Regions from separate parts of the Streptomyces sp. NPDC050287 genome, predicted to be linked through region 3. Evidence: riboswitches for the same ligand, from Rfam matches in the RefSeq annotation. Region 3 holds a riboswitch; each other region holds the start of a gene.

Region 1 (10,007 bases), on a different contig from region 3:
CGCGGTCGCCGAGGGCCTCATCTCCCGCTCCGGTGTCGCCACCGAGGGCAAGGGCGAGAAGGCCGCGGGCGAGCCGCTGGCCGAGTGGGAGCGCGACCTGCTCGAGGGCGAGAAGAAGGCGGACGAGGCCGAGGCCCCTGCCGCCGAGGCGCCCGCCGCTGAAGCCGCCCCCGCGGCCGAGGCTCCGGCCGCCGAGGCTGAGGCCCCCGCCGCTGAGGCTCCGGCCGAGGCCGCCGCTGAGGCCCCCGCCGCCGAGGCCCCTGCCGCGGACGCCGAGCAGGCCTGACCCCTCACCACCTACGGGTTCCGGACGGCGGGGGCCCACGAAGCCCCCGCCGTCCGCCCGTAGATCTTCGGACTTCGAGAGAGATTCCAGAAATCATGGCGAACTACACCGCCGCCGACGTCAAGAAGCTCCGCGAGCTCACCGGCGCCGGCATGATGGACTGCAAGAAGGCGCTGGACGAGGCCGAGGGCAACGTCGAGAAGGCCGTCGAGGCGCTCCGTATCAAGGGCCAGAAGGGCGTCGCCAAGCGCGAGGGCCGCTCCGCCGAGAACGGCGCCGTGGTCTCGGTCATCGCCGACGACAACTCCTCCGGTGTTCTGGTCGAGCTGAAGTGCGAGACGGACTTCGTCGCCAAGGGTGACAAGTTCCAGGCTGTCGCCACCGCGATCGCCGAGCACGTCGCCAAGACCGCCCCGGCCGACCTGGAGGCCCTGCTCGCCTCCGAGATCGAGTCCGGCAAGACCGTTCAGGCGTACGTCGACGAGGCCAACGCCAACCTGGGCGAGAAGATCGTCCTGGACCGCTTCGCGGTGTTCGCGGACGGCTTCGTGACGGCGTACATGCACCGTACGATGCCCGACCTGCCGCCGCAGATCGGTGTCCTGGTCGAGCTCGACAAGCCCAACGCCGAGATCGCCAAGGGTGTCGCCCAGCACATCGCCGCCTTCGCGCCGAAGTACCTCTCCAAGGAGGACGTGCCGGCCGAGGTCGTCGAGTCCGAGCGCCGCGTCGCCGAGGAGACCACCCGCGCCGAGGGCAAGCCCGAGGCCGCCCTGCCGAAGATCGTCGAGGGTCGCCTCAACGGCTTCTTCAAGGACGCCACGCTGCTCGGCCAGCCGTACGCGCTCGACAACAAGAAGTCGGTCCAGAAGGTCCTGGACGAGGCCGGTGTCACCCTGAAGCGCTTCACGCGCATCAAGGTCGGCATCTGAGTCCGTACGGCGCTCGGCGCTCGACCCCGATAGGGTCGTAAGTGTCGTCCGCGTACGCCCTCACGCACGCGTGCGTGAGGGACGACAGCAGATCTGACGAGGAGGCCATTGCCGCGCATGGGATGCGAACGACACCCCACCGGCAATGGCCTTCTTCGCATGTGCACCACGTGAAAGAGGCGGGATCTCCATGACCACCAAGGCACAGAAGAGCGACGACGGCAAAGTGAGCGGCCGGTTTCTGCTGAAGCTGTCCGGAGAGGCCTTCGCCGGCGGCGGCGGCCTGGGGGTCGACCCCGACGTGGTGCACAAGATCGCCCGTGAGATCGCGGCGGTCGTGCGGGACGGCGCGGAGATCGCCGTCGTCATCGGCGGCGGCAACTTCTTCCGCGGGGCCGAGCTCCAGCAGCGTGGCATGGACCGGGCCCGCTCCGACTACATGGGCATGCTCGGCACGGTCATGAACTGCCTCGCCCTCCAGGACTTCCTGGAGAAGGAGGGTATCGACAGCCGCGTGCAGACGGCCATCACCATGGGGCAGGTGGCCGAGCCGTACATTCCACTGCGTGCGGTGCGCCACCTCGAGAAGGGCCGTGTGGTCATCTTCGGCGCCGGTATGGGCATGCCGTACTTCTCCACCGACACCACTGCCGCCCAGCGCGCCCTGGAGATCGACGCCGAGGCGCTGCTGATGGGCAAGAACGGCGTGGACGGGGTCTACGACTCCGATCCGAAGACCCACCCCGAGGCCGTCAAGTTCGACTCGCTCAGCTACGGCGAGGTCATCACCCGCGACCTCAAGGTCGCCGACATGACCGCGATCACGCTGTGCCGCGACAACAAGCTCCCGATCCTGGTGTTCGAGCTCCTGGTGGAGGGCAATATCGCCCGCGCCGTCAAGGGTGAGAAGATCGGCACGCTGGTGGGTGACCAGGGCAGCCGGGACTGACGAATCGACGAACCACCCCGTCCGGGGGACGGACGGGACGGACCCTGGCCGGGGGATGGACAATGTCCTGCCGGTCGGGAACCGTGCAGGAAGAAGACGCGACGCAGCCGGCCGCCGCCCTCACCAAGGAACCGCAGCCGGGCCTACTCAAGACACGCAGGAGCAAGTGGTGATCGAAGAGACCCTCCTCGAGGCCGAGGAGAAGATGGAGAAGGCCGTCGTGGTCGCCAAGGAGGACTTCGCCGCGATCCGCACCGGCCGTGCGCACCCGGCGATGTTCAACAAGATCGTGGCCGACTACTACGGTGCGCCGACGCCGATCAACCAGCTGGCTTCGTTCTCCGTGCCGGAGCCGCGCATGGCGGTCGTGACCCCGTTCGACAAGAGCGCGCTGCGCAACATCGAGCAGGCGATCCGCGACTCCGACCTGGGCGTCAACCCGAGCAACGACGGAAACATCATCCGGGTGGTGTTCCCCGAGCTCACCGAGGAGCGCCGTCGCGACTACATCAAGGTCGCCCGGGGCAAGGCCGAGGACAGCAAGGTCTCCATCCGCTCGGTGCGCCGCAAGGCCAAGGACGCCATCGACAAGCTCGTCAAGGACGGCGACGTCGGTGAGGACGAGGGCCGCCGTGCGGAGAAGGAGCTCGACGACACCACCCACAAGTACGTCGCCCAGGTGGACGAGCTCCTCAAGCACAAGGAAGCCGAGCTGCTCGAGGTCTGATGAACGACTCTTCCTGGGGCGCTCCGCCACAAGCCGGGTCACAGGCCGGGCCGCAGGCCGGTTCCCACGCCGGCTCGCAGGCCGGTTCACACGCCGGGTACTGGGGACCGTCCGACCAGGGACCTGTCCAGGGGGCTGCCCCGACGGGTCCCGCGTACGATGCGCATGACGCGCAGCACACTCGCCCCCTGCCCATCGTGCCCGACGAACCCGCGTACGGCGGAGACCAGGATGACGACCGGGGGGCCGCTCGGGTGAGCGGCCCCTTGTTCCGCGACGACACTCCGCAGGTCCGCTCCCGCGGGCCTTACGACACGCCGCAGGCGCGGCCCTACGGGACGGCGCCGCAGAATCCGGAGCCCATGCCCGACGCCTCGCAGCCGGCGTCCGCGCCGCAGAAGAAGAGCGCGGGCCGTGACCTGGGTTCGGCCATAGGGGTCGGGGTCGGACTGGGTGTGGTGATCGTCGCCTCCCTGTTCGTCGTCAAGGCCGTCTTCGTCGGCGTGATAACCGTCGCCGTGGTCGTCGGCCTGTGGGAGCTGACCAAGCGGCTGGAGGAGCGCAAGGGCATCAAGGCGCCCCTCGTCCCGCTCGCGCTCGGGGGTGCGGCCATGGTCGTCTCCGGGTACGTCCGGGGCGCCGAGGGCGCCTGGGTCGCGATGGCGCTCACCGCGCTGGCCGTTCTGGTCTGGCGGATGACGGAACCGCCGGAGGGCTACCTCAGGGACGTCACGGCGGGCGTCTTCGCGGCCTTCTACGTCCCGTTCCTGGCCACCTTCGTCGCCATGATGCTCACCGCCGACGACGGACCGTGGCGTGTGCTGACGTTCCTGCTCCTGACCGTCGTGAGCGACACCGGCGCGTACGCCGTCGGCTGGCGCTTCGGCAAACACAAGCTCGCCCCGCGGATCAGTCCCGGAAAGACCCGCGAAGGCCTGCTGGGCGCGGTGTCGTTCGCGATGGTGGCGGGCGCGCTGTGCACGCAGTTCCTCATCGACGACGGCACGTGGTGGCAGGGCCTGCTGCTGGGGCTCGCGGTCGCGGCAAGCGCCACGCTCGGCGATCTCGGCGAGTCGATGATCAAGCGGGACCTGGGCATCAAGGACATGGGCACGCTGCTGCCGGGCCATGGCGGCATCATGGACCGGCTGGACTCGCTGCTGCCCACGGCTCCTGTGGTCTGGCTGCTGCTGGTGATCTTCGTAGGGTCGGGCTGACCGTTCGTACCGTTCGTCATCGCGCGCCCATCCTTCGTACGCCGCTTTCGTGGGGCCCTCGCTTCGGCGGGGGCTTCTCGCGTTCCCGGGGACGGGCGATGGCATCCCCGTCCGTCGAATGGGACGATTTAGTTGTAAGTACCTCAAACGGGTGCACGCTGGAAGGAGGGCGCGATGTCCGCCATCCGAGAAGTGATCGACATCGACTGCAGCCCCGACGACGTCTTCGCGTATGTCACAGACTCCTCCCACCTGGCGGAATGGCAGTTGAGTGCCGTCGCTGCGGAGCGGCTCGACGAAGGCCCGCCCCATGAGGGCTCCCTGGTCCGGGTCACCCGGCGCGTCGGCACCCGTGAGATGCCGATGACCCTGGAGTTCACCGAGGTCGTCCCGCCGTACAGCTGGGGTCTGCACGGTGTCGACGGCCCTGTCAGGCCACACGTCCACGGCGAGGTCGAACCCCTCGACCAGGGGCGGCGTTCGCGCGTGACGATGGAGGCCGACTTCGAGGGCCACGGCCTCGGCAAGGTCCTGGTCCCTCTCTTCGTCCGCCGCCAGCTCCGCAAGGAGCTGCCGCGTGACGAACAGCTCCTGAAGGAGCGGCTGGAGCGTGACGTGGCGTAGACCACTCGGACGGCGGTCCCTTACAGTCCGGCCATGGGGAGAGCACGTCTGGGGGAGGACGGCAGGTATCACGGTGACCTGCCCTGCCGTTGGTGCGAGACACTCATCGACCAGGGCGGTCGCCGCAGGCCGCGCCTGTACTGCCGTAAGTCCCACCGCTGGAAGACCTACGGCACGTGGGTCGTCGGGCTGGTGGCCGGGCTCTTCTGAGGCGCCGACGGGGCAGGGCCGGGCTCCGATCCCTGCGGCCAGGGTCACATGATTCGATCTGCGACACTGGTACAGCCATGCCTAAGCCCGGAGAACTCACTTTCGTCGCCCCGCGCGGAGCCAAGAAGCCGCCGCGGCACCTTGCCGATCTCACGCCTGCCGAGCGTAAGGAAGCGGTGGCCGCGGTCGGGGAGAAGCCGTTTCGTGCCAAGCAGCTCTCGCAGCACTACTTCGCGCGGTACGCGCACGACCCGGGGGAGTGGACCGACATCCCGGCCGGCTCCCGCGGCCGGCTTCAGGAGGCGCTGCTTCCCGAGCTGATGACGGTCGTCCGGCATCTGTCGACCGACCAGGACACCACCCGCAAGACGCTGTGGCGGCTGTTCGACGGGACGCTCGTCGAGTCGGTGCTGATGCGCTACCCGGACCGGGTGACCATGTGCATCAGCTCGCAGGCGGGGTGCGGGATGAACTGCCCGTTCTGTGCGACCGGGCAGGCGGGACTGGACCGGAACCTGTCCACCGCCGAGATCGTGCACCAGATCGTGGACGGGATGCGCGCGCTGAGGGACGGGGAGATCCCCGGTGGCCCGGCGCGGCTCAGCAACATCGTCTTCATGGGCATGGGCGAGCCCCTCGCCAACTACAACCGGGTCGTCGGTGCCATCCGTCGGCTCACCGACCCCGAGCCGGACGGGCTCGGGCTCTCGCAGCGCGGGATCACCGTCTCGACCGTCGGACTCGTCCCGGCGATCAACCGCTTCGCCGACGAGGGCTTCAAGTGCCGCCTCGCCATCTCGCTGCACGCCCCCGACGACGAACTGCGCGACACCCTCGTCCCCGTGAACACCCGGTGGAAGGTGCGCGAGGTCCTCGACGCCGGCTTCGAGTACGTCGAGAAGTCCGGCCGGCGGCTGTCCATCGAGTACGCGCTGATCCGGGACATCAACGACCAGGCCTGGCGCGGTGACCGGCTCGGACGGCTGCTCAGGGGCAAGCCCGTGCACGTCAACCTGATCCCGCTCAATCCGACGCCCGGGTCGAAATGGACCGCCTCCCGACCCGAGGACGAGAAGGCGTTCGTCGACGCCATCGCCGCTCATGGTGTGCCGGTGACTGTCCGGGACACCCGTGGACAGGAGATCGACGGGGCGTGTGGTCAGCTCGCCGCGACCGAGCGGTAGTGTGACGTCCGTCCGTACATCTTCATATCCCGACGTCTTCATATTCCGACAGGGGAGCGCCACAGCGCTGAGAGTGCGGCAACCAGGCCGCAGACCCTCTGAACCTTGCCCAGGTCATTCTGGGTAGGAAGTTCGGTCATCACTCAAGCTGTTGCGCCCTGCCCGGGAGCCGGTGGAATCCTCCGGCGGTCCCGGGCGGGGCCGCGTCTCTTCCTGGTCACCCAGGAGGAATTCAGTGAGCATCACCAGCAGGCGGTTCGCGGCCGTGGTCGTCGGGCTGGGTCTGGTCGGCCTGTCCGCGTGCGGATCGTCCGACGGCGGGACCGGCGGCGACTCCAAGACCGTCACCCTCGTCAGTCACGACTCGTGGGCCGTGTCGAAGAACGTCCTCGCGGACTTCGAGAAGCAGTCCGGGTACAAGGTCAGGGTCCTCAAGGACGGCGACGCAGGGCAGGCCGTCAACAAGGCCATCCTCACGAAGGACAACCCGCAGGGCGACGCCTTCTTCGGCGTCGACAACACCCTGCTGTCCCGGGCCCTCGACAACGGGCTCTTCCAGTCGTATGAGGCCAAGGGCTCCGGACAGGTCGAGTCCCGGTACCGGGTCGACCAGGACAAGCACCGGGTCACGCCCATCGACACCGGCGACATCTGCGTCAACTACGACAAGGCGTACTTCAGCAAGCACAAGCTGACCCCGCCCACCTCGTTCGACGACCTGGTCAAGCCGGCGTACCAGAACCTCCTCGTCACCGAGAACGCCTCCACCTCCTCGCCGGGCCTCGGGTTCCTGCTCGGGACTGCCGCCAAGTACGGCGACGACGGCTGGCAGGGCTACTGGAAGAAGCTCAAGGCCAACGGCGTCAAGGTCGTCGACGGCTGGGAGCAGGCCTACAACGAGGAGTTCTCCGGGTCCGCCGGCGGGAAGAAGGCCAAGGCCGACCGGCCGCTGGTCGTGTCCTACGCCTCCTCGCCGCCCGCCGAGGTGATCTACGCCGACCCGAAGCCGAAGACGGCGCCCACCGGCGTCGCCACCGGCACCTGCTTCCGCCAGACCGAGTACGCGGGCCTGCTGAGCAACGCGAAGAACACCAAGGGCGGCAAGGCGTTCCTCGACTTCCTGCTCACCAAGGAGTTCCAGGAGGACATGCCGCTGAACATGTTCGTCTACCCGGTGCGGGAGGGCGCCCAGGTGCCGGAGGAGTTCGTGAAGTTCGGGCCGCAGGCCAAGAACCCCGAGACCATGGCCCCGGACCGGATCGCCGACCACCGTGACCAGTGGGTCAAGTCGTGGACCTCGCTGGTACTGAAGTAGCCCCGCGCCAGGGCCGCAAGAGCAGGAAGAGCGCGGCGGCGCGGCTCGGCCTCGTCGCCGTGCCCGTCGCGTTCTTCGCGGTCTTCTTCGCCTATCCGGTCGCCGCGATCGTCGCGCGCGGCCTCAAGGTCGACGGGCGCTGGCAGTTGGGCCGCATCGCGGATGTCGTGGCGCAGTCCGACATCCGGCACGTCCTGTGGTTCACCACCTGGCAGGCGTGCGCCTCCACCGCGCTCACCCTGCTGGTCGCGCTGCCGGGCGCGTACGTCTTCGCCCGTTTCGACTTCCCCGGCAAGCAGGTCCTGCGGGCCGTGGTGACGGTCCCGTTCGTGCTGCCGACGGTCGTCGTCGGGACGGCGTTCCTGGCGCTGGTGGGGCGCGGCGGGCTGCTGGACGAGCTGTGGGGCGTACGGCTGGACACCACGGTGTGGGCGATCCTGCTCGCGCACGTCTTCTTCAACTACGCGGTGGTCGTACGGACCGTGGGCGGGCTGTGGTCGCAGCTCGATCCGCGGCAGGAGGAGGCCGCGCGGATGCTCGGCGCGTCCAGGCTCGCGGCCTGGCGGCAGGTCACGCTGCCCGCTCTGGCGCCCGCCGTCGCCGCCGCCGCGCTGATGGTCTTCCTGTTCACCTTCACCTCCTTCGGTGTGGTGCAGATCCTCGGCGGGCCGACCTTCTCGACCCTCGAAGTGGAGATCTACCGGCAGACCTCCGAGATCTTCGACCTGTCCACGGCCGCCGTGCTGACGATCGTCCAGTTCGTCGCGGTCGGCGCGGTCCTCGCCCTGCACGCGTGGACCGTACGGCGCCGGGAGACCGCCCTGCGGCTGGTGGACGCCTCCGTGACCGCGCGCCGGCCGCGCGGGACCGGGCAGTGGGCGCTGCTGGCGGGGGTCCTCGCCTCGATCGCCGTCCTGCTCCTGCTGCCGCTCGCCGTGCTGGTGCAGCGGTCCCTAGACGTGCCCGACTTCGGCTACTACCGGGCGCTGACCAGCGAGGACGGCGGGATCTTCCTGGTCCCGCCGATCGAGGCGATCGGCAATTCGCTGCGGTACGCCGTCGCCGCGACCGCCATCGCCGTGGTGATCGGCGGACTGGCCGCCGCCGCGTTGACGCGGCGTGACGCGGGCCGGTTCGTACGGGGATTCGACGCGCTGCTGATGCTGCCGCTCGGGGTGTCCGCGGTGACCGTCGGGTTCGGGTTCCTGATCGCGCTGGACGAGCCGCCGCTGGATCTGCGGGCCTCGTGGATCCTGGTGCCGCTCGCGCAGGCACTGGTCGGCGTGCCCTTCGTCGTACGGACCATGCTGCCCGTGCTGCGGGCGGTGGACGTACGGCTGCGGGAGGCGGCGGCCGTGCTCGGGGCGTCGCCGTGGCGGGTGTGGCGCGAGGTGGATCTGCCGATGGTGCGGCGGGCGCTGCTGGTCGCGGCGGGGTTCGCGTTCGCCGTGTCGCTGGGGGAGTTCGGCGCCACGGTGTTCATCGCGCGGCCGGACAACCCGACGCTGCCGGTCGCCGTGGCGCGACTGCTCGGGCGGGCCGGTGAACTCAACTACGGGCAGGCGATGGCCCTTTCGACGATTCTGATGATCGTGTGCGCGGCGGCCCTGCTGGTCCTGGAGCGGCTGCGCACCGACCGGACCGGGGAGTTCTAGATGCTGCTGAGCCTTGAGGACGCGACCGTACGGTTCGGTGAGCGGGCCGTGCTGGACGGGGTCGGCCTCGATGTCGCCGAGCACGGGATCGTGTGCGTGCTGGGGCCCAGCGGCAGCGGCAAGTCGACGCTGCTCCGGGCGGTGGCCGGGCTGCAGCCCCTGGACGGCGGGCGGGTGGTGCTCGACGGGCGCGACCAGGCGGGGGTGCCCGCGCACAAGCGGGGGGTGGGGCTGATGTTCCAGGACCATCAGCTGTTCCCGCAGCGGGACGTGGGCCAGAACGTGGCGTTCGGGCTGCGGATGCACGGCGCGTCGAAGGGGCGACAGGACGAGCGGGTACGGGAGTTGCTGGAGCTGGTCGGGCTGCCCGGGGCCGGACGGCGGGCCGTCGCCTCGCTGTCCGGAGGGGAGCAGCAGCGGGTGGCGCTGGCCCGGGCTCTGGCACCCCGGCCGCGGCTGCTGATGCTGGACGAGCCGCTCGGGCAGCTGGACCGGTCGCTGCGGGAGCGGCTGGTCGTCGAACTGCGGGAGCTGTTCGGGCGGTTGGGGACGACCGTGCTCGCGGTGACGCACGACCAAGGGGAGGCGTTCGCGCTCGCCGACCGGGTCGTCGTGATGCGGGACGGGCGGATCGCCCAGTCCGGTACGCCACTTGAGGTGTGGCAGCGTCCCGCGGACGAGTTCGTGGCGCGGTTCCTCGGCTTCGAGAACGTCGTGCGGGGCACGGTCGCCGGGGAGGCCGCCGACACCCCGTGGGGCAAGCTGCCGGTCCCCGCGGGGTCCGCGCAGGGCGTGCGCTGCCTGCTGGTGCGGCCGGCGGGTGTACGGCTGGTGGGCGCGGACGCGGGGCTGCGGTGCGCGGTGGCCGCGCGGACGTTCAAGGGCACGCATGTCGCCGTCCGTCTGCA
Region 2 (10,007 bases), on a different contig from region 3:
ATCGGTCAGTGTCTGCTGGCCCAGCTGGACGAGGAGGCCCGCCGTGACCACCTCGACCGCCACCCCGTGCAGTCCATCACCCCGTACACGGTGCGTGACAGCCACAGTCTGCTCCGGCGGCTCGAACGCATGCGGCGCATGGACCCCGTGACGGAGCGCCAGGAGTACGCGCTGGGCACGGTGTGCGCGGCCATTCCGATCACCGTGGGCACGACGGCCGCGACGATGGCCATTTCCCTCCCCGCGCACCAGGCAGATCGTCTCCCAGCGGCGACGCAGCAGTTGCAACACGCCATGGGACGGCTGCTGGGGTCACTCGCGATCTCTATCAGTATCTGAAAACTCACTCCTTGTGATCTGCCATATACGTTCAGCAAGATGCCACCAGTGTCAGAGGGATCATTCCCGGCCAGTCGACGTCACACGACGGGGTAGCGATGCGCGAGACCGTACAAGCAGAGGTCATGATGAGCTTTCTCGTGTCCGAGGAGCTCTCCTTCCGCATCCCGGTGGAGCTGCGCTATGAGACCTGTGATCCCTACGCCGTGCGGCTGACCTTCCATTTGCCCGGCGACGCGCCCGTGACCTGGGCGTTCGGTCGTGAGCTGCTGATCGACGGGGTGGGCCGCCCGTGCGGGGAGGGAGACGTACGGGTCTCGCCCGCCGACGCCGACACTCTGGGTGACGTACTGATCCGGCTTCAGGTCGGCGGCGACCAGGCACTGTTCCGCTCGTCCACGGCCCCGCTGGTCGCCTTCCTCGACCGCACCGACAAGCTGGTGCCTCTGGGCCAGGAGGGTGCCCTGGCCGACTTCGACGCGCACCTCGACGAGGCGCTGGACCGCATCCTGGCGGAGGAACAGAGCGCGGGCTGAAGCGTTCCGGCGGTGACGGTGCCGGAACGCTTCACCACGGCCGTAGGTCACTTCTGCTCGGGTGACGGGGCAGGAGGGTGACCCGCGGTCTGGGTCTGGGGGCGACGGGCGAGCTCGTGGCTCAGCTCACGTGATGGCGCGGGGCGACCGGCGCGCCTGGTGACCGCGAGTGCCTGCCGAGGTGGGCCGAGCGGTTCGCACCTCGGCCGTTGTTCGGGCCGGCCGCACCTCCCGCGTCAGCGCTTGCGACGACGTCCCTTTCCACCGCGTGCCGGAGCCGGGGGCTCGGCGGCAGTGACCGCTCCCGTTCCGGTCGTCGCTGCCGCCGGCTCCGTACCAGGCCGGTCGGCCGAGACCACCAGGGCCGCGAGGGCCGTGGTGACCGGTACCGACGCGACCAGGCCGATCGAGCCCACCAGGGTGCGCACGATCTCCTCCGCGACCAACTCGCTGTTGGCGACCGTTCCCACGCTGCTCTGGGCGATCGAGAAGAGCAGCAGCAACGGCAGCGCGGCGCCCGCGTAGGCGAGGACGAGTGTGTTGACGACGGAGGCGATGTGGTCGCGCCCGATCCGTATGCCCGCCCGGTACAGCCCGCGCCGGCCCATCGACGGGTTGGCCTCGTGCAGCTCCCAGACCGCCGAGGTCTGCGTGACCGTCACATCGTCCAGTACGCCGAGCGAACCGATGATGACGCCGGCGAGGAGCAGACCGCTCATGTCGATGGACGGGTACAGGCCATGGATCAGACCGGTGTTGTCGTCCGTGTTGCCGGTGAGCGCGGCCCAGCCGATGAACAGCGAGCCGAGGACGCCGATCAGCACCAGCGAGATCAGCGTGCCCAGTACCGCCACGGAGGTTCTGGCCGACAGGCCGTGGCACAGATAGAGGGCGATCAGCATGATGGCGCTCGCCCCGATCACGGCCACGAGCAGTGGGTTCGAGCCCTGCAGGATCGCCGGCAGGATGAAGAAGTTCAGGATCATGAAGCTGATGGCCAGCGCCACCAGCGCCATGACACCGCGCAGTCGGCCCACCACCACGACGGCGATCGCGAAGATCCCGGCGAGCAGGGACGTCGGCAGTCGGCGGTTCACGTCGGCGACCGAGTACTGCAGGTCCCTCGGTGCGGAGGGCTCGTAGGCGACCACGACCTTCTCGCCCTCATGCAACTGCCGTGACTGGTCCGGCTGCACGATCTCGGTGAACGTGCGGCCCTTGTCCTTGCCGGTGTCGACCCGGATCGTCGCCCTCTTGCAGGTGCCGTTCGCCTGTTGCCGGGCGGACGAGCCCTCGGCGGTGGAGGTGTCACCGGTCGGAGTACCTCCGGAGGCGTTGACCGACTTGCAGCTGACGCTCTCGACCTTGCTGACCGTCGCCTGCTGGGTCTGCCGGTCGAAGCCGACACCGGTGCGCTCGTGCCCCGGCGCACCGCCCGGCCACAGCACCGCGAGCCCGACCAGCACCGCGCGCCGAACGGGATCAGGATCGCCGCGATGACCTTGCGCAGGTGCCTGGAGACGGGCGTGGCGGGCCCGTGACTGTGCGAGTGGCCATGCCCGCCGCCGGAGCCCGGGCTGTGGCCGTCCCCAGGGCCGTGCCCCTCGCCCGGGCCCGGACCGCCACCAGGGCTGTGGCCGGCACCCGGCCTGTCACCGGGGCCGTGACCGTGGCCGGTGCTGTGTCCCGCGCCGGGGCCGCGACCGTTGCCTTGCCCGGGCACTTGCCCACTACCGGATCCGGAGCCGCGGTCGTATCCACCTCCGCCTCCCGAGCCGTGGTCCTCCCCGCGCTCGCCGGTGTGGTCGTTCCCGCCTCCGCCGCCGAACCAGTCGCCGCGTCCACCACCGGAACCGCCGTCTCCACGGCGCGGGCCGTTGCCGGCTCCGGGCCTCCGCGGCGGCTCGGGCGGTGGATACGGGGGCTGATGTGGCGTGGTCACCGCCCGATCATCGCAAGAACGGCAGAGGCCCACTGTTCACCGCGCCCCACATGACGCTAGCGTGGAGGCACCTTTGCACACGCGGGAGCTCGGAGCACCGGGCTGAGAGGGCGCTGACCTCCGTCCCAGCGATGTTTCACGTGGAACGTCATCTGGATCCAGTGACGTTTCACACGAGACGTCGACGGACGGAAGCCGCTGCGTCGACCGCCGAACCTGTTACCGGGTAATGCCGGCGTAGGGAGTAGGTCTCATGACCAACAAGGACGCACGCACGCCTGTCTCCAACCAGGACGAACCGCTCAATCAGGGCGAAGAGTCCCAGGAGGCCGGGAAGTCCATCGGCTGGCACAAGGCGTACGTCGAGGGCTCACGCCCCGATCTGCGGGTGCCGGTCCGTCAGGTGCACCTCACCAACGGGCAGTCGGTCACGCTCTACGACACGTCCGGTCCGTACACCGACCCGCACGTCGACACCGATGTCCGCAGGGGTCTGCCGCCGCTGCGGGAGAACTGGATCATCGCCCGCGGCGACACGGACGAGTATGCGGGCAGGCCCGTCCGCCCCGAGGACGACGGGCTCAAGCACACCTCGCCGCGCGGCGGGCTGCGCAACCTCGACGCGGTCTTCCCAGGCCGGCCGCGCCTGCCGCGCCGCAGTCGCGACGGCAACGCGGTCACCCAACTCGCGTACGCCCGCCGGGGCGAAATCACGCCCGAGATGGAGTACGTGGCCGTCCGGGAGAACGTCTCCCCCGAGGTGGTCCGGGAGGAGATCGCGGCGGGCCGGGCCGTGCTGCCTGCCAACATCAACCACCCGGAGATCGAGCCGATGATCATCGGCAAGCGGTTCCTGGTGAAGGTCAACGCCAATATCGGCAACTCCGCGGTGACGTCCTCCATCGAGGAGGAGGTCGAGAAGATGACCTGGGCGACCCGTTGGGGCGCCGACACGGTCATGGACCTGTCCACCGGCAGCAACATCCACACCACCCGCGAGTGGGTGCTGCGCAACTCCCCCGTCCCCATCGGAACAGTGCCGCTCTACCAGGCGCTGGAGAAGGTCGACGGTCGCGCCGAGGAGCTGAGCTGGGAGATCTACAAGGACACGGTCATCGAACAGGCCGAGCAGGGCGTGGACTACATGACCGTCCACGCGGGCGTGCGCCTGCCCTACGTGCCGCTGACGGCGCATCGCAAGACCGGGATCGTCTCCCGCGGGGGCTCGATCATGGCCGCGTGGTGCCTCGCGCACCACAAGGAGAGCTTCCTGTACGAGAACTTCGAGGAACTCTGCGAGATCCTCGCCGCCTATGACGTCACGTACTCGCTGGGCGACGGTCTCCGGCCGGGCTCCATCGCGGACGCCAACGACGAGGCGCAGTTCGCGGAGTTGCGCACGCTCGGGGAACTCAACCGGATCGCGAAGCGTTTCAACGTTCAGACCATGATCGAGGGCCCGGGCCATGTTCCGATGCACAAGATCAAGGAGAACATCGACCTTCAGCAGGAGATCTGTGATGAAGCTCCGTTCTATACGCTCGGCCCGCTGACCACGGACGTCGCGCCGGCGTACGACCACATCACCTCCGGCATCGGTGCCGCGATGATCGCCTGGTGGGGCACGGCCATGCTCTGCTATGTCACGCCCAAGGAACACCTGGGCCTGCCCAACCGTGACGACGTCAAGACCGGCGTCATCACCTACAAGATCGCCGCCCACGCAGCCGACCTCGCCAAAGGGCACCCAGGTGCGCAGGAGCGGGACGACGCGCTGTCCGACGCCCGGTTCGAGTTCCGGTGGGAGGATCAGTTCAACCTGGCCCTCGACCCGGACACGGCACGGGAGTTCCACGACGAGACCCTGCCGGCCGAGCCCGCCAAGACGGCTCACTTCTGCTCGATGTGCGGGCCCAAGTTCTGCTCGATGAAGATCTCACAAGACATCCGCCGCCGGCATGGCGGGAGTCAGGAGGAGATCGAGGAGGGCATGGCCCAGAAGTCGAAGGAGTTCGCGGCGGCGGGTAACCGGGTGTACCTGCCGATCGCGGACTGACCGGCAGTCCGCACGTAGGGCCCGCGTCCGCCCGGCGCGCGGGCCCGGCCGGCCCGGTGGTCTCAACGACCGGGGGCGGTCGGGTGCGGCGGCAAGAGCGAGTGGTTGCGGGCAGAAGGGCGCACTCCGGCACGGCTGGTGGCCGGGTCTTCGGCTTGCGCTTCCCGGACGGGGCTGGTGGGGGGCGCAAGCCGAGGGGCTGTTCCGGCTGTTACTCCGGTTTGTGCTCCGGCCCCCCGAAGTCCGGGCTGGAGTAGTCCGGGCTCGTGAAGCTCGGGCGTGAGCCGGTGGCGCCGTCGTCCGGGCTGCTGAAGCCGGGCCGGTCGTAGCCGAGGTGCGGCATGCGGCTGGTCGGCGCAGGCGGTGCCGTACGACGCAGTGCTGCGGTGCCGGGATCGGCGAGGGCCTCCCGCAGAAACGGCAGGATGCCGCGCTCCAGCAGTGCCTCGAGCCAGGCTTCCCTGGCCCGGGTCACTTCCGCGGTCATCTCGCTGTAGGGTCCGGCCTCGAGCGAGGGCCGGTTGCGCAGGGCGGTCAGGAGCAGTCCGACGGCGGCGACGAGGATCGCGGCCGCGGTCATGGCGCCGAACACCCATCCGGCGGTGAGCATGGTCTGGGCGAACGCCGGCTCGGGGTCGAGCATCTTGAGGATGTAGCCCACGAGCAGGAAGATCGCCGCGGCGGTTCCGGCCAGGACGGGTGCCAGGACCGCGACGACGGCGATGGCTCCCGCGCCGGTGGTCTCGGCGACCTCTCCCATGGTGGTGGCGAGCCCCATCGTGGCCGTGCCCGGCTCCGCGGAGCCGGTGTCACGGTGGGACGACGGGGTGGACGGCGCCGGATGGCGCAGTTGCTCGCGGACCTTCACGTAGTGCTGGTACTCGGTCGCCGCGGCCGCCGTGATGAGTGCGGTGGCGTTGAGCGCCATGGTGCGCAGCTGTTCCGGGTTGAGCCGCTGTCCGACAGCGGCCAGTTCCGGGCGGGTCGGTGCGGAGCGCAGCGCCTCATCGAGGATCCGCTCGTATTCCTGGCGGTCCTCGCTCAGCAGGTGCTGCGGAACGCTGTTCATGTGCATCCCCCGATGCTCCGTAGGGCTTGGGGCTCGCACGCTGACGAGCCGTCGGGCAGAAACGGAGGGGAGCCTGCTACGGATAAGCCGATGGTAGAGCGATGACGGTACGGCGTGACAGGGGGTTTACCGAAAATGCGCTGTGGCCTGTGCCGTCACCGGCCGGTCCGGCGTGGGGAACGTCTGCCCCGTGAACGTTCAGACATCCAGCGGCAGTTGCTGGACCAGCAGCTTTCCGGCCATGGTCACTCCGCCGTCCATGGCGATGGCGAGTCCGTCGGCGTAGAGGTGCGGGCCCTCGACAACGGGGCCGGCCGGGTCCTCGCCCTCCTCGGAGCCGACCTCGCCCAGGAGGTAGGGGATGGGGCTGTGGCCGTGGACGATGCGGGTGCCGCCGTAGGTGTCGAGCAGGGAGCGCACATGGTCGGCGCCGCCCTCGTCGCGGAAGGAGAAGCGCTTGGTGAACTTGCGGAACAGATCCCACACTTCGTCCGCGTCGTTGCGCGTGATGGTCTCGCGGACGGTGTCGTTGACCGCTTCGATCGAGTCGCCGTAGTCGAGGTAGGCGGTGGTGTCGGAGTGGACGAGCAGGTGCCCGTCGACCTCCTCCATGGCGTCGAGGCGGGCCATCCACTGCAGATGGTGGTCCTGGAGGCGGTCCATGTCGGTCTTCTGGCCGCCGTTGAGCAGCCAGGCCGCCTGGAAGGTGGCGGTGCCCGCGCCGGAGTTGACCGGGGTGTCGCCGAACCGCTTGGCGCCGAGCAGGAGGAGCTCGTGGTTGCCCATGAGTGCCTTGCAGTAGCCGCCGGCCGCGGCGGCCTCGGCGGACAGCCGCATCACGAGGTCGATGACGCCGATGCCGTCCGGGCCGCGGTCGGTGAAGTCGCCGAGGAACCACAGCCGGGCGGTGCCCGCGCACCAGTTGCCCGCGGCGTCGAGGAGGCCCTTCTCCTGGAGCGCCGCGACCAGTTCGTCGAGGTAGCCGTGCACGTCCCCGACGACGAAGAGAGGGCCGGGGCCGACCGTGGGCTGTGGGGCCGGGAGGGAGGCGGGATCGACGGCCGTCTGCAGCGTGTCGCCCCGGTTGATGACCGGCAGGTCGCGCTCCGTGGGGGTGTAGCCCTCCGGGTGGTCCACCGGTTCCTCGACCGGGCTGACCGTGTCACCGGTGTGCACGCCCTGCGGGTACGGACCGGTCTCGTGGACGTACGCGGGTACCCGGAAGTCGCGCAACGTCGCCGTCCGCTCCGCCTCGGGTCCCTGACCGGCCCCCTGAGTCATCAGACCCCTCCACCATCGCGCCGCATCTGCACCGCTTCGGACTGCCTGGTCGCAGCGGCCCGCGGTGTCGTGGGCCCATCATAGGAATGCGGATCGCGTCGTGTGATGACCCAGGGGTGGTGAATCGGAGCAGGACTCCCGTTCACCGTGGCTTTCGCCCCGATTGGGCAGGGGTTCGACCGTCCGGTGACCGACCGCTGAGCGTTCCGGCGACCCGCCGGTGAGAGCCTGGTCACCGCCTCCGCACTGCCCGGCCGAACGTGCTTGCCGCCTTCCCCGGTCGCCCGCGCTACTTTCCCGCGGGGGAGCGCGGCGCGCTGACCGTCGTCCGCGGCGGACGTCGCTGGGACGAGGTACGCACGATCAGTTCGGTCGGTATCACCTGCTCGACCGGCCGGTCCGACTCGAGCCCCTCGATGGCGTCGATGAGGAGCTGAACCACGGCTGTGCCGATGCGGCGCGGTTTCAGGGAGAGCGTGGTGATGGGCGGCTCGGTGTTGGCGTACACGGTGGACTCGCTGCAGCAGACCAGCAGCAGGTCGTCCGGTACACGCAGTCCGTAGCGACGGGCGGCGGCGAGCAGGTCGGTGCCGTTCGGGTCGAACAGGCCGTAGACGGCGTCCGGGCGGTCGGGGCGGGCGAGCAGCCGGTCGGCGGCGACGGCGCCCGCGCACGGATCGTGCGCTGGGTAGGCCTCGTACACCGGATCCTGGCCCACCCGCTCGCACCAGCGCAGGTACGCGGTGGTGGACAGATGGGTGTACGTGTCCGTGCTGGTCCCGGTGAGCAGGCCGATGCGGCGGGCGCCGGCGTCGGCCAGGTGGTCGAGGATGCCGAGGACGGCGGCCTCGTGGTCGTTGTCGACCCAGGCGGTGACCGGGAGCGCGCCGGCCGGGCGGCCGTCGGATACGACCGGTAATCCCTGCCGGACCAGTTCGCTGACGACGGGGTCCTGGTCGGACGGGTCGATGACGACCGTGCCGTCGAGTGCGACGTTCGACCAGACGTCGTGGCGGGAGGTCGCGGGGAGGATGACGAGGGCGTAGCCGCGGGCGAGCGCGGCCGAGGTGGCGGCCCGCGCCATCTCGGCGAAGTACGCGAACTCGGTGAAGGTGAAAGGTTCATCCCCGTACGTCGTCACGGTCAGACCGATCAGTCCGGACTTGCCGGTACGGAGGGTGCGGGCGGCGGCCGAGGGCCGGTAACCCAGCCGGTCGGCGACCTCGCGGACATGGCGTCGGGTGGCGTCCGGGAGCCTGCCCTTCCCGTTGAGGGCGTCGGAGACGGTCGTGATGGAGACTCCGGCGGCGGCGGCAACGTCTCTGATGCCCGCCCTGCCCGGCCGGCTGCCTCGCCGAGAGGTTTCCGCGCGGCTCACCTGGTGCTTCCCTGCTGCTGTCATGGCGAGCCGATAGTAGGGCTCATGCGGTGGGGTAGGGCGGACGCATATGCACGCGTTGACAGACACGTTTCTGCAAGGTCACGAGGGGCCAATTACCTTGGAAAGTAAGGGAGTTGAGGGATCTTCCGGTAGGACGTGACGTGTCGGCGTATCCCGGCCTGCCAACTCGCGGATGTTTCGAAGAGGTCTCAACTCACCTTGACGAGCGATGCGCGCCACGGCGTGAGCCACCGGCGCGTAGATATATGTGATCGCGCCCCTGGATTCCTGTGCCTTCGTACGGTGATGCGCGTGACGCCGAGGGGACAGCCGGTGCCGGGACGGCGGCGGACGAGGTTGTCGCGCACCTGTACGCAGCGGCGCCGAATCCTCATAGGGTGAGGAGCAATGGAAGCCGGCGGTGCTGATGGTCAGCCGGTGGTCACGAGGAGGACTGCGGTGAGCGAGACGAGGCCCAAGCTGCGCGCCGAGCTGGAGGGCATCCCCACCTATGTGCCGGGCAGGCCCGCCGCGGCCGGCGGCCCGGTGGCCTACAAGCTGTCCTCCAACGAGAACCCGTACCCGCCGCTCCCCGGTGTAATGGAGACGGTGATGGCCGCGGCCTCGTCGTTCAACCGCTACCCGGACCTGGCCTGCACGGCCCTGATCGGCGAGTTGTCGGAACGCTTCGGTGTCCCGCTCTCCCACCTGGCCACCGGCACCGGCTCGGTCGGCGTCGCCCAGCAGCTGATCCAGGCGACGGCCGGCCCCGGCGACGAGGTGATCTACGCCTGGCGGTCCTTCGAGGCGTACCCGATCATCACGCAGATCAGCGGAGCCGCTTCGGTGCGGGTGCCGCTGACCCCGGGCGATGTGCACGACCTGGACGCGATGGCGGACGCGATCACCGACCGGACGCGGCTGATCTTCGTCTGCAACCCCAACAACCCCACGGGCACGGTCGTGCGCCGGGCCGAGCTGGAACGGTTCCTCGACCGGGTGCCCGGTGACGTGCTCGTGGTGCTGGACGAGGCGTACCGCGAATTCATCCGCGACCCCGAAGTCCCGGACGGCGTGGAGCTGTACCGCGAGCGGCCGAACGTCTGTGTGCTGCGCACGTTCTCCAAGGCGTACGGCCTCGCCGGTCTGCGGGTCGGCTTCGCCATCGCCCATGAGCCGGTGGCGGCGGCGCTGCGCAAGACGGCCGTGCCCTTCGGTGTGAGTCATCTCGCACAGGAGGCGGCCATCGCCTCGCTGCGCGCCGAGGACGCACTGTTCGGCCGGGTCGGCTCTCTGGTGTGTGAGCGCACGCGCGTGGTCGACACGCTCCGCGCCCAGGGCTGGACGGTGCCCGAGACGCAGGCCAATTTCGTCTGGCTCCGGCTGGGGGAGCGCACGGTCGA
Region 3 (10,007 bases):
CCTCGGTCGCCTTGACCGTGCCGGCGCGGGTGGAACCGCCCGCGCCGTAGGTCACGGAGACGAAGTCGGGCGCCACGGCCTCGACCCGGCGCAGCGCGTTCCACAGATTCCGCTCACCCTTCGCGGTCTTCGGAGCGTAGAACTCGAACGAGTACGTCGTCTTGCCGGTTGCGAGCATGTCACGCACGGTGCGAGCGTGGTCCGACCTTGTGGATGCGGTGCCGAGGGCCATACCCGCAGGTTAGCCAGGGTGCGGCGGTCACCCAACCGGATCACGGATTTTTGCCTGATTTGTCCATATCCTGTCCACCTTTTGGACAGGTGGGAGGGCAGGTGGCCGGACAGGCTTTCCTGCCCGGCGGGGGCCGGCGGGCTCGCTCGCTACGCCTGCCGCAGCCGTTTCACGAACTGGGCCGTCGCCGCTCCCGGGTCGTCCGCCTCGGTGATCGCCCGGACGACCACCACCCGGCGGGCGCCCGCCTCCAGCACCTCGTCCAGGTTGCCGAGGTCGATGCCGCCGATGGCGAACCAGGGGCGGTCGGCGGCGAGGGAGGCGGTGTGGCGGACCAGGTCGAGGCCGGGGGCGGGACGGCCGGGCTTGGTCGGGGTGGGCCAGCAGGGACCGGTGCAGAAGTAGTCCACGCCCTCCTGGACGGCGGCCGCGGCGGCCTCGGTCTCGGAGTGCGTGGAGCGGCCGATGACGATCTCCTCGCCGAGGATCGCGCGGGCCGCCGGGACCGGGAGGTCGCCTTGGCCCAGGTGCAGGACGGCGGGCCCCCAGGGGTGGGCGGCGCGGGCCGCGTGCGCCACGTCGGCGCGGTCGTTCACCGCGAGCACCTTGCCGTGCTGATGGCACTTGTCGGCGAACAGGCCCAGCAGGCCCAGCTCCTCGTCCGCCTCCAGGCTCTTGTCACGCAGCTGGACGATGTCGACGCCGTTGCCCAGCACCGCGTCCAGGAACTCCGGGAGGTCGCCCTGGCGCTTGCGGGCGTCCGTGCACAGGTAGAGCCGGGCGTCGCCGAGCTGGGCACGGGCCTCGGTGTCGGGCGTGTCGGACCGGTCGGGCATGGGCGCGTCCCCCGATGTGGATGGCGATGTCGGTGGCGATGTCGTTGGCGTACAGGCCGTGGCGAACCGGTGCGGTCGGCCGCCGCGGGCCGTGGTGAACCGCGGCCGTGGCCCCGGCGGACCACGGCCCGTACACCGGAACGGTCTTCGGATCAGCCTGCTCGGATCAGACGGCGAGCGCCTGGGCCCGGCGCTTCACCTCCGTGCCACGATTCTCGTTCAGAGCCTGCGCGGGGGTGCCGGGCAGGCTCGGGTCGGGGGTGAAGAGCCACTCCAGCATCTCTTCGTCCGTGAAGCCGTCGTCCCGCAGGAGCGTCAGGGTCCCGGACAGGCCCTTGACGACCTTGTCCCCGTCGATGAAGGCGGCGGGGACGTGCAGCGCGCGGTTCTCACCACGGCGTACGGCGATGAGCTGGCCCTCCTTGACCAGCTGCCGCACGCGCGTCACCTCGACGCCGAGCATCTCGGCGATGTCGGGGAGGGTCAGCCACGCGGGGACGAGAGCATCGATCTTTGCGTCAATCTCGGTCACGGGACAAGCCTGCCATCCCGCACTGACAGTCGGAAGCCAGGACCGCCCGACCTGCCGTTTTCTCTTACGCTGTGGCGGCCTTCAAGGGCCGCGCCGGGTCGGTCAGCAGTTCGGGGTCCATCGGCGTGCCCGCCTCGATCAGCCGCCGCCCCTGCGCGAGGTCCCGGGGGCGCCCGACCGCCAGCAGGGCGACCAGGCGGCTCTCGCGCAGCCAGCACACCGTCCAGGCCGGGCCGGACGGTTCGCCGCGCCACAGGGTGGTGTCGGCCGACGCGTGGTGGCCGGCGTACTGGACGAAACGGCCGAACTGCTCGGACCAGAAGTACGGCACCGGGTCGTAGACGGCCGCGGGTTCGCCCAAGGCCTCGCCGATGATGTTCGCGGCCACCGTGCGCGGTCCCTGGAGGGCGTTGTCCCAGTGGTGGACGAGCAGGCGCTCGCCGTACCTTCCCGAGGGGAAGGAGGCACAGTCGCCGACCGCGTAGACGTCCGGTGCGGACGTGCGCAGACGGTCGTCGGCGACGACCTCGCCGTGGGTGCCGAGCCTGATGCCGGAGCCCGCCAGCCAGCCCGTGGCGGGCCGGGCGCCGATGCCGACGACCACGGCCCCGGCGGGCAGCCGCGAGCCGTCCTGCAGCAGCACGGCCCCGGGTTCCACCCGCTCCACGCGCGCGTGGGTGCGCAGTACGGCACCCGCGTCGGCGTACCAGGAGGCCATCGGGGCGGCCACCTCGGCGGGCAGCGCGCCGGCCAGCGGGCGGTCCGCGGCCTCGACGACCGTCACCGCGCAGCCCGCCTCGCGCGCCGCCGTGGCGAACTCGGCGCCGATCCAGCCCGCGCCGACGACCACGATGTCGTGCTGGCGGGCGAGCACCGGGCGCAGTCGCTCGGCGTCGTCCAGGGTGCGCAGCAGATGCACGCCGGGTACGCCTTCCGCGCCCGGCAGCGCGATGGGTTCGGCGCCGGTGGCGAGGACCAGGACGTCGTACGGGACGGGCCCGGCCTCGGTGTCCAGTTCGTGGTCGGCGAGGCGCACGCCCAGCACCTCGCGGCCCAGCCGCAGTTCGATGCCGAGGGACTCGAAGTCGACGTCGAATGCGGAGCCCTCGGCCTTGCCGAGCAGCACGGCCTTGGACAGCGGCGGCCGGTCGTAGGGCTGGTGGGGTTCCGCGCCGATCAGGATCACGGGGCCGGTGAAGCCCTGTTCCCGCAGGGCGACCGCGGTCTGCACCCCGGCCATGCCCGCGCCCACGACGACCACCCGCCGCCCGGATGCCCCGCCCTCTTGCTGCGTCTGCTCGCTCACCTGATCACCATAGACAACTGACGATCCGTCAGTCAGCCGTCGTGCGCCGTGACCTGCTCCACAACGCTCGTCCCGCTGCCGGGCTGCGACTCCCACTCCCAGCTCTCCTCCAGCCGTACGCGACCGTCGGCCAGTTCGACGACCGTCGACACGCAGTGCCCCGAGGACGTCGTCCCGTCCTGCTTGAGCTGTACGTACCGGAAGTCCAGCCGGTCGCCCTCCCGGGTACCCACCAGGTGTCCGCGTACGACGTCCCCGCCCGCGTAATCGGCCCAGATCTCGCCGTCCTTCTCGCGGTACGCGAACCTGGTGCGGGTGCCCACCTGACCGGGGGCCTGGTCGGCGACGGGGGCGAGGACGAGGCCGTCCAGCGAGCGGGGCATGAGGAAAGGCTCCCTTACAGAGGCGCGGAAACACGGGCTAGGGTGGCCAACGTAAAGCACTCGCGGGAGCCCGGACGCACCGGGCTGAGAGGGAGGCTGGCGGCCTCCGACCGTACGAACCTGATCCGGGTCATGCCGGCGAAGGGAGGGGCTGGACGCCCATGTCGTCCTCACGTACGTCAGACGTCCTCGTCATCGGGGGCGGGATCATCGGCCTGGTCACGGCCTGGCGGGCCGCACAGCGCGGGTTCGCCACCACCGTCGTGGACCCCGGGCCGGGTGGCGGGGCCGCCCAGGTGGCGGCCGGCATGCTGGCCGCCGTCACGGAACTGCACTACGGGGAGCAGACCCTGCTCGGCCTGAACCTGGAGTCGGCCCGCCGCTATCCGGCCTTCGCGGCCGAGCTGACCGACCTCACCGGCCAGGACCTCGGCTACCGCCGCAGCGGCACGCTCGCCGTCGCACTGGACGCCGACGACCGCGCCCATCTGCGTGAACTGCACGCGCTGCAACAACAGTCGGGGCTGGACTCCGAGTGGCTGTCCGGCCGGGAGTGCCGCCGCCTGGAGCCGATGCTCGCGCCGGGCGTGCGTGGGGGGCTCCGGGTCGACGGCGACCACCAGATCGACCCGCGGCGGCTCACCAAGGCCCTGCTGGCGGCGTGCGAGCGGGCCGGGGTGCTCTTCCACCGCTCATGGGCGGAGCGGCTGTCCGTCGTACGGGAGCGGGCGGCCGGTGTCGTCACCCGAGAGGGGGTCGCGCTGGGCGCCGAGCAGGTGGTACTCGCCGGGGGCAGCCTCAGCGGGCGGCTGGCGGGGGTGCCCGAGGACGTCCTGCCGCCCGTGCGGCCCGTGAAGGGGCAGGTGCTGCGGCTGACCGTGCCCGAGCGGTACGCGCCCTTCCTGAGCCGGACCGTGCGGGCCGTGGTGCGCGGCAGCCATGTCTACCTGGTGCCGCGCGAGAACGGCGAACTCGTGGTCGGCGCGACCAGCGAGGAGCTCGGCTGGGACACCACGGTGACCGCGGGCGGGGTGTACGAGCTGCTGCGCGACGCCCACGAACTGGTGCCCGGCATCACCGAGCTGCCGCTCACCGAGACCCGGGCCGGACTGCGTCCCGGCTCCCCCGACAACGCGCCGCTGCTCGGCCCGACCGCGCTGGACGGGCTGCTGCTGGCCACCGGGCACTACCGCAACGGCGTGCTGCTCACCCCGGTCACCGGCGACGCCCTGGCGCACGCCCTCGTCACCGGAGAACTCCCCGAGGAGGCCCGCCCGTTCACCGCCAGGCGCTTCGCCGCCACCCTCACGGAGCAGCCCGCATGAACATCTCGGTCAACGGCGAGCGGCGCCAGGTGGCTCCCGGTACGGCACTCGACGCCCTGGTGAAGTCCCTCACCCCGGCGCCCTCCGGAGTGGCTGCCGCCCTCAACGAAACCGTCGTCCCGCGCGCGCAGTGGCCGTCGACGTCCCTCTCCGAGGGTGACCGCGTCGAGGTCCTCACCGCCGTCCAAGGAGGCTGACCCATGGCCGACGATCCCTTCGTCATCGGTGACCTGTCCTTCGCGTCCCGTCTGATCATGGGTACGGGCGGTGCCCCCAGCCTGGAGGTGCTGGAGCGGGCGCTGGTCGCGTCGGGGACCGAGCTGACGACGGTCGCGATGCGCCGGGTCCGTCCGGACGTGCACGGTTCGGTGCTGTCGGTGCTGGCGAAGCTCGGCATCCGGGTGCTGCCGAACACCGCCGGCTGCTTCACCGCCGGCGAGGCCGTCCTCACCGCCCGCCTCGCCCGTGAGGCGCTCGGCACCGACGTCGTCAAGCTGGAGGTCATCGCCGACGAGCGGACCCTGCTGCCGGACCCGATCGAGCTGCTGGAGGCGGCGGAGACGCTGGTGGACGACGGGTTCACGGTGCTGCCGTACACGAACGACGACCCGGTGCTGGCGCGGAAGCTGGAGGATGCCGGCTGTGCGGCGATCATGCCGCTGGGTTCGCCGATCGGGTCCGGGCTCGGGATCCGCAATCCGCACAACTTCCAGCTGATCGTGGAGCACGCGCGCGTGCCGGTGATCCTGGACGCGGGGGCCGGTACCGCGTCGGATGTGACGCTGGCGATGGAGCTGGGGTGTGCCGGGGTCATGCTGGCGTCGGCGGTGACGCGGGCGCGGGAGCCGGAGCGGATGGCCGCCGCCATGCGGCACGCCGTCGAGGCGGGGCGGCTGGCCCGGCTGGCGGGGCGCATTCCCCGGCGGCACTTCGCGCAGGCGTCGTCTCCCGCGGAGGGTCTGGCCAGCCTGGATCCCGAACGACCCGCCTTCTGAACCCACGTTCGCCAGAGGTTCCACGGAAGCCGGACGCCGGTGCGACGGAAGCCGGACGCCGGTGCGACATCGGTCACAGGTCGGCTGCAGTCCCACCCCGATCAGGGCCGAACCCGCAGCGCTGTCAGCGGCGGCTCGTACACTCACCTGCGTGGATACGACCCTTCAGGACCCTCTGGTCGGGCAGGTGCTCGACGGCCGCTATCGCGTCGACGCGCGGATCGCGGTCGGCGGCATGGCCACGGTCTACCGGGCCCTGGACACGCGCCTGGACCGGGTGCTCGCGCTCAAGGTGATGCATCCGGCGCTGGCGGCTGACGGGACCTTCGTCGAGCGGTTCATCCGCGAGGCCAAGTCCGTCGCACGACTCGCCCACCCGAACGTCGTGCAGGTCTTCGACCAGGGCACCGACGGGTCGTACGTCTACCTCGCCATGGAGTACATCGCCGGCTGCACCCTGCGTGACGTGCTGCGCGACCGTGGGGCACTGCAGCCGAGGGCCGCGCTCGACATCCTCGAGCCGGTGCTGGCCGCGCTGGGCGCCGCGCACCGGGCCGGGTTCGTGCACCGGGACATGAAGCCGGAGAACGTCCTGATAGGGGACGACGGCCGGGTGAAGGTCGCCGACTTCGGGCTGGTGCGCTCCGTGGACACCGTCACCAGCACCACCGGGGCGGTGCTCGGCACCGTCTCGTACCTCGCGCCCGAGCAGATCGAGCAGCCGGGCGCCGCCGACCCCCGCGTCGACGTGTACGCGTGCGGGGTCGTCCTCCACGAGATGCTCACCGGCGAGAAGCCGCACGACGGGGATTCCCCGGCGATCGTGCTCTACAAGCACCTCCACGAGGACGTCCCGCCCCCGTCGGCGCTCGTGCCCGGGCTGGCGTACGAACTGGACGAACTGGTCGCCTCCGCGACCGCCCGCAACCCCGGTCTGCGGCCGTACGACGCGGTCGCGCTGCTCGCCCAGGCGCGGGAGGCCCGCTCCAGGCTCAGCGACGGCCAGTTGGACGCCGTGCCGCCGCAGGCCGTCTCCGTGGCGCACGACAATGGCGAGGACCGCACGAGCGTGCTCCCGCGCGCGCTGAACATCCCGCGCCTCATGCCGGTCAACGAGGACGAGCCCGGAATCCACCGCACGAGCCGGCTGGAGTCCGGGCCGCCGCTGCCCCCGCGCCGCCGTACCCGCCCGCCGGGCCGTGTCTACGCCCTCGTCGCCGCCGTGCTGCTGGTCCTCGGGGTGGGCGCGGGCGTCTGGTACATCAACTCCGGCCAGTTCACCAAGGTCCCTCCAGTGCTGGAGAAGACCGAGGCGCAGGCCCGGAGCCGGCTGGAGGCGGCCGGGCTGGAGGTCGGCAAGGTCGAGCACGAGTACAGCGACACCGTGAAGCGGGGCACCGTCGTCGGCACCGACCCGGAACCGGGCGCCCGTATCCGGGACAACGACTCCGTGAAGCTCGTCATCTCCGACGGGCCGGAGACCGTGAAGGTGCCCGACGTGCAGGACTACCGGCTGGACAAGGCCAGAACCGCGCTGAAGCAGGGCGGGCTGGAGCCGGGCATGGTCACCCGGGAGTTCAGCGACGAGGTGGAGAAGGGCTCCGTGATCTCCACGGACCCGGCGGGCGGCACCGAGCGGCGCGCGGGGTCGGCGGTAGCGATCGTCGTCAGCAAGGGCAGTCCGATCGACGTTCCGGACGTCACGGGCGAGTCCGTTCAGGACGCGACGGCGGACCTGGAGGACGCGGGCCTGAAGGTGGAGGTCTCCGACGAGGAGATCAACTCCTCCGACGTCGACAAGGGGCAGGTCGCCCGGCAGACTCCCGAGGACGGCAGCACCGCGGCCGAGGGCGACACGGTGACCCTGACCCTGTCCAAGGGCCCCGAGATGGTGGAGGTCCCGGACGTGGTCGGCGACAACGTCGACGACGCCAAGGCCGAGCTGGAGGACGCCGGGTTCGAGGTCGACGAGGACCGCGGGCTGCTCGGGCTGTTCGGGGACACCGTCAAGAAGCAGTCCGTGGAGGGCGGGGAGAGCGCGCCCAAGGGGTCGAAGATCACGATCACCATCCGCTGACCGGGCGTCTTCGGGCACGTGGCACCCTGAACCGGTGAACAGTCAGCACCCCGGCACCTCCCGCAGTCCCGTCGGCGGTCACGTCCCCGTGGCCGGCGGCCTGCACTCCGTAGGGCTGTCGTACGCCCATGACCTGAAGGCCGAGGCCGTGCAGGTCTTCGTCGCCAACCCGCGCGGCTGGGCCACGCCGGCCGGGAACCCGCGGCAGGACGAGGACTTCCGGGCGGTGTGCGCGGCCGAGTCGATCCCGGCGTACGTGCATGCCCCGTACCTGATCAACTTCGGCTCGCACACCGAGGCGACCGTGGAGAAGTCGGTGGAGTCGCTGCGCCACTCACTGCGGCGTGGGCGGGACATCGGGGCGCTGGGCGTGGTCGTGCACACCGGCAGCGCGACCGGCGGCCGGGACCGGTCGGTGGCGCTGAAGCAGGTGCGGCAGCACATGCTGCCGCTGCTGGACGAACTCACCCATGACGACGACCCGTTCCTGCTGCTGGAGTCGACGGCCGGGCAGGGCGCCTCACTGTGCTCGCGGACCTGGGACTTCGGGCCGTACTTCGAGGCGCTGGACGCCCATCCGAAGCTGGGCGTGTGCCTGGACACCTGCCACATCTTCGCGGCCGGACACGACCTGACCGGGCCGAGCGGCATGCACCAGACCCTCGATCTGCTGGTGGACACGGTCGGCGAGGGCAGGCTGAAGCTGATCCACGCCAACGACTCCCAGGACGTGGTCGGCGCGCACAAGGACCGGCACGAGAACATCGGCTCCGGCCACATAGGCGAGGATCCGTTCCGCGCCCTGATGACCCACCCCGCCACCGAGGGCGTACCGCTGGTCATCGAGACACCCGGCGGCAAGGAAGGACATGCGGCGGACGTGGAGCGGCTGAAGAAACTGCGGGACGGCTGACTCCGAAGACCGTGACACCGTGAGAGCGAAGACCGTGACACCGGAGGCAGTGACGCGGGTTCAGAGCTCGGGGCCCTCCCCGGGCTCCTCCTGGTAGGAGTAGCGCTGCTGCTTCCAGGGATCGCCGATGTTGTGGTAGCCGCGTTCCTCCCAGAAACCGCGGCGGTCGGCGGTCATGTACTCGACGCCACGGACCCATTTGGGGCCCTTCCAGGCGTACAGGTGGGGGACGACGAGGCGGAGCGGGAAGCCGTGCTCCGCGGTCAGCAGTTCGCCGTCCTTGTGGGTGGCGAAGATCGTGTGCTCGGACGCGAAGTCCTCAAGGCGCAGGTTGGAGCTGAAGCCGTACTCCGCCCACACCATCACATGGGTGACGGAGGGGGCGGGCGGCGCGGTCTCCAGGATGGTCCGGGCGGGGATGCCGCCCCACTCGGCGCCGAGCATGCTGAACTTCGTCACGCAGTGCAGGTCGCCCATGACCGTGGTGTACGGCAGGGCCGTGAACTCCTCGTGGTTCCAGCAGTGTTTCTCGCCGTCCGCGGTGGCTCCGAAGACCCGGAACTCCCAGCGTTCGGGCCGGAACTTGGGGACGGGACCGTAGTGCGTGACCGGCCAGCCACGCTGCACTCGCTGCCCCGGCGGAAGCTCGGAGTGTGCCGCTTCTCCTGACTCGCGTTCCACCGGCTGACCCATGACTCCATCCTGACAGACCGGGGACAGTGCACAGGACCAACCCCCACCCAAAACGGGCAATGAGGACTGAGTGTGCCCTTACTTACTAAGTGAAGACTTACTGGACGATCTTCGTTGCCGGTGCAATCATGCGGCGCAACCCGCCAGTTCCCCCAGGTCGGAAGGAGCCTCTGCGATGCAGGGCGACCCCGAGGTCATCGAATTCCTCAACGAGCAGCTGACCGCCGAGCTCACCGCGATCAACCAGTACTTCCTGCACGCGAAGATGCAGGAGAACTTCGGCTGGACCAAGCTCGCGAAGTACACGCGGTCCGAGTCGTTCGACGAGATGAAGCACGCGGAGCTGCTCACCGACCGGATCCTGTTCCTGGACGGGCTGCCGAACTACCAGCGTCTCTTCCATGTGCGCGTGGGGCAGACCGTCCAGGAGATGTTCGAGGCCGACCGGCAGGTCGAGGTGGAGGCGATCGACCGGCTCCGGCGCGGCATCAAGGTGATGCGGGAGAAGGGCGACATCACGTCGGCCACCATCTTCGAGTCGATCCTGGCGGACGAGGAGCACCACATCGACTACCTCGACACCCAGCTGGAACTTCTGGAGAAGCTCGGTGAGGCGCTCTACATCGCCCAGCTGATCGAGCAGCCGGAGAGCTAGGCGGCCTCTTCGAGTCCTTCGAGCCCTTCGAGTCCGGTCAGGATCGACATGCCCTGGTCG

Evidence for each region. Region 3 has a riboswitch for thiamine pyrophosphate ahead of thiO (glycine oxidase ThiO). Riboswitches for the same ligand answer to the same signal wherever they lie in the genome.
Region 1: it holds a riboswitch for thiamine pyrophosphate, as region 3 does, so the genes downstream of both, ACIBK3_RS30275 (thiamine ABC transporter substrate binding subunit) here and thiO (glycine oxidase ThiO) in region 3, are expected to answer to the same signal.
Region 2: it holds a riboswitch for thiamine pyrophosphate, as region 3 does, so the genes downstream of both, thiC (phosphomethylpyrimidine synthase ThiC) here and thiO (glycine oxidase ThiO) in region 3, are expected to answer to the same signal.

Annotation. Positions count from the first base shown of each region.
Region 1 covers NZ_JBITIY010000009.1:120,268-130,274, reverse strand. Annotated here, with positions in the region: gene rpsB (30S ribosomal protein S2) at 1-286, shown strand, start outside; gene tsf (translation elongation factor Ts) at 382-1,218, shown strand; gene pyrH (UMP kinase) at 1,409-2,167, shown strand; gene frr (ribosome recycling factor) at 2,337-2,894, shown strand; gene ACIBK3_RS30295 (phosphatidate cytidylyltransferase) at 2,894-4,111, shown strand; gene ACIBK3_RS30290 (SRPBCC family protein) at 4,286-4,735, shown strand; gene ACIBK3_RS30285 (hypothetical protein) at 4,769-4,945, shown strand; gene rlmN (23S rRNA (adenine(2503)-C(2))-methyltransferase RlmN) at 5,023-6,129, shown strand; TPP riboswitch at 6,170-6,277, shown strand; gene ACIBK3_RS30275 (thiamine ABC transporter substrate binding subunit) at 6,365-7,444, shown strand; gene ACIBK3_RS30270 (ABC transporter permease) at 7,420-9,099, shown strand; gene ACIBK3_RS30265 (ABC transporter ATP-binding protein) at 9,100-10,007, shown strand, end outside.
Region 2 covers NZ_JBITIY010000007.1:64,529-74,535, reverse strand. Annotated here, with positions in the region: gene ACIBK3_RS25505 (IclR family transcriptional regulator) at 1-339, shown strand, start outside; gene ACIBK3_RS25500 (SsgA family sporulation/cell division regulator) at 438-875, shown strand; partial or broken gene ACIBK3_RS25495 (YibE/F family protein) at 1,112-2,817, opposite strand; TPP riboswitch at 2,889-3,078, shown strand; gene thiC (phosphomethylpyrimidine synthase ThiC) at 3,071-4,873, shown strand; gene ACIBK3_RS25485 (hypothetical protein) at 5,085-5,948, opposite strand; gene ACIBK3_RS25480 (metallophosphoesterase) at 6,141-7,223, opposite strand; gene ACIBK3_RS25475 (LacI family DNA-binding transcriptional regulator) at 7,513-8,625, opposite strand; gene hisC (histidinol-phosphate transaminase) at 9,064-10,007, shown strand, end outside.
Region 3 covers NZ_JBITIY010000001.1:479,330-489,336, forward strand. Annotated here, with positions in the region: gene metF (methylenetetrahydrofolate reductase [NAD(P)H]) at 1-232, opposite strand, end outside; gene thiE (thiamine phosphate synthase) at 382-1,068, opposite strand; gene ACIBK3_RS02145 (Rv2175c family DNA-binding protein) at 1,235-1,600, opposite strand; gene ACIBK3_RS02150 (NAD(P)/FAD-dependent oxidoreductase) at 1,665-2,906, opposite strand; gene ACIBK3_RS02155 (hypothetical protein) at 2,939-3,289, opposite strand; TPP riboswitch at 3,342-3,453, shown strand; gene thiO (glycine oxidase ThiO) at 3,451-4,614, shown strand; gene thiS (sulfur carrier protein ThiS) at 4,611-4,811, shown strand; gene ACIBK3_RS02170 (thiazole synthase) at 4,815-5,609, shown strand; gene pknB (Stk1 family PASTA domain-containing Ser/Thr kinase) at 5,761-7,686, shown strand; gene ACIBK3_RS02180 (deoxyribonuclease IV) at 7,721-8,599, shown strand; gene ACIBK3_RS02185 (sulfite oxidase-like oxidoreductase) at 8,660-9,292, opposite strand; gene bfr (bacterioferritin) at 9,468-9,947, shown strand; gene ACIBK3_RS02195 (bacterioferritin-associated ferredoxin) at 9,944-10,007, opposite strand, start outside.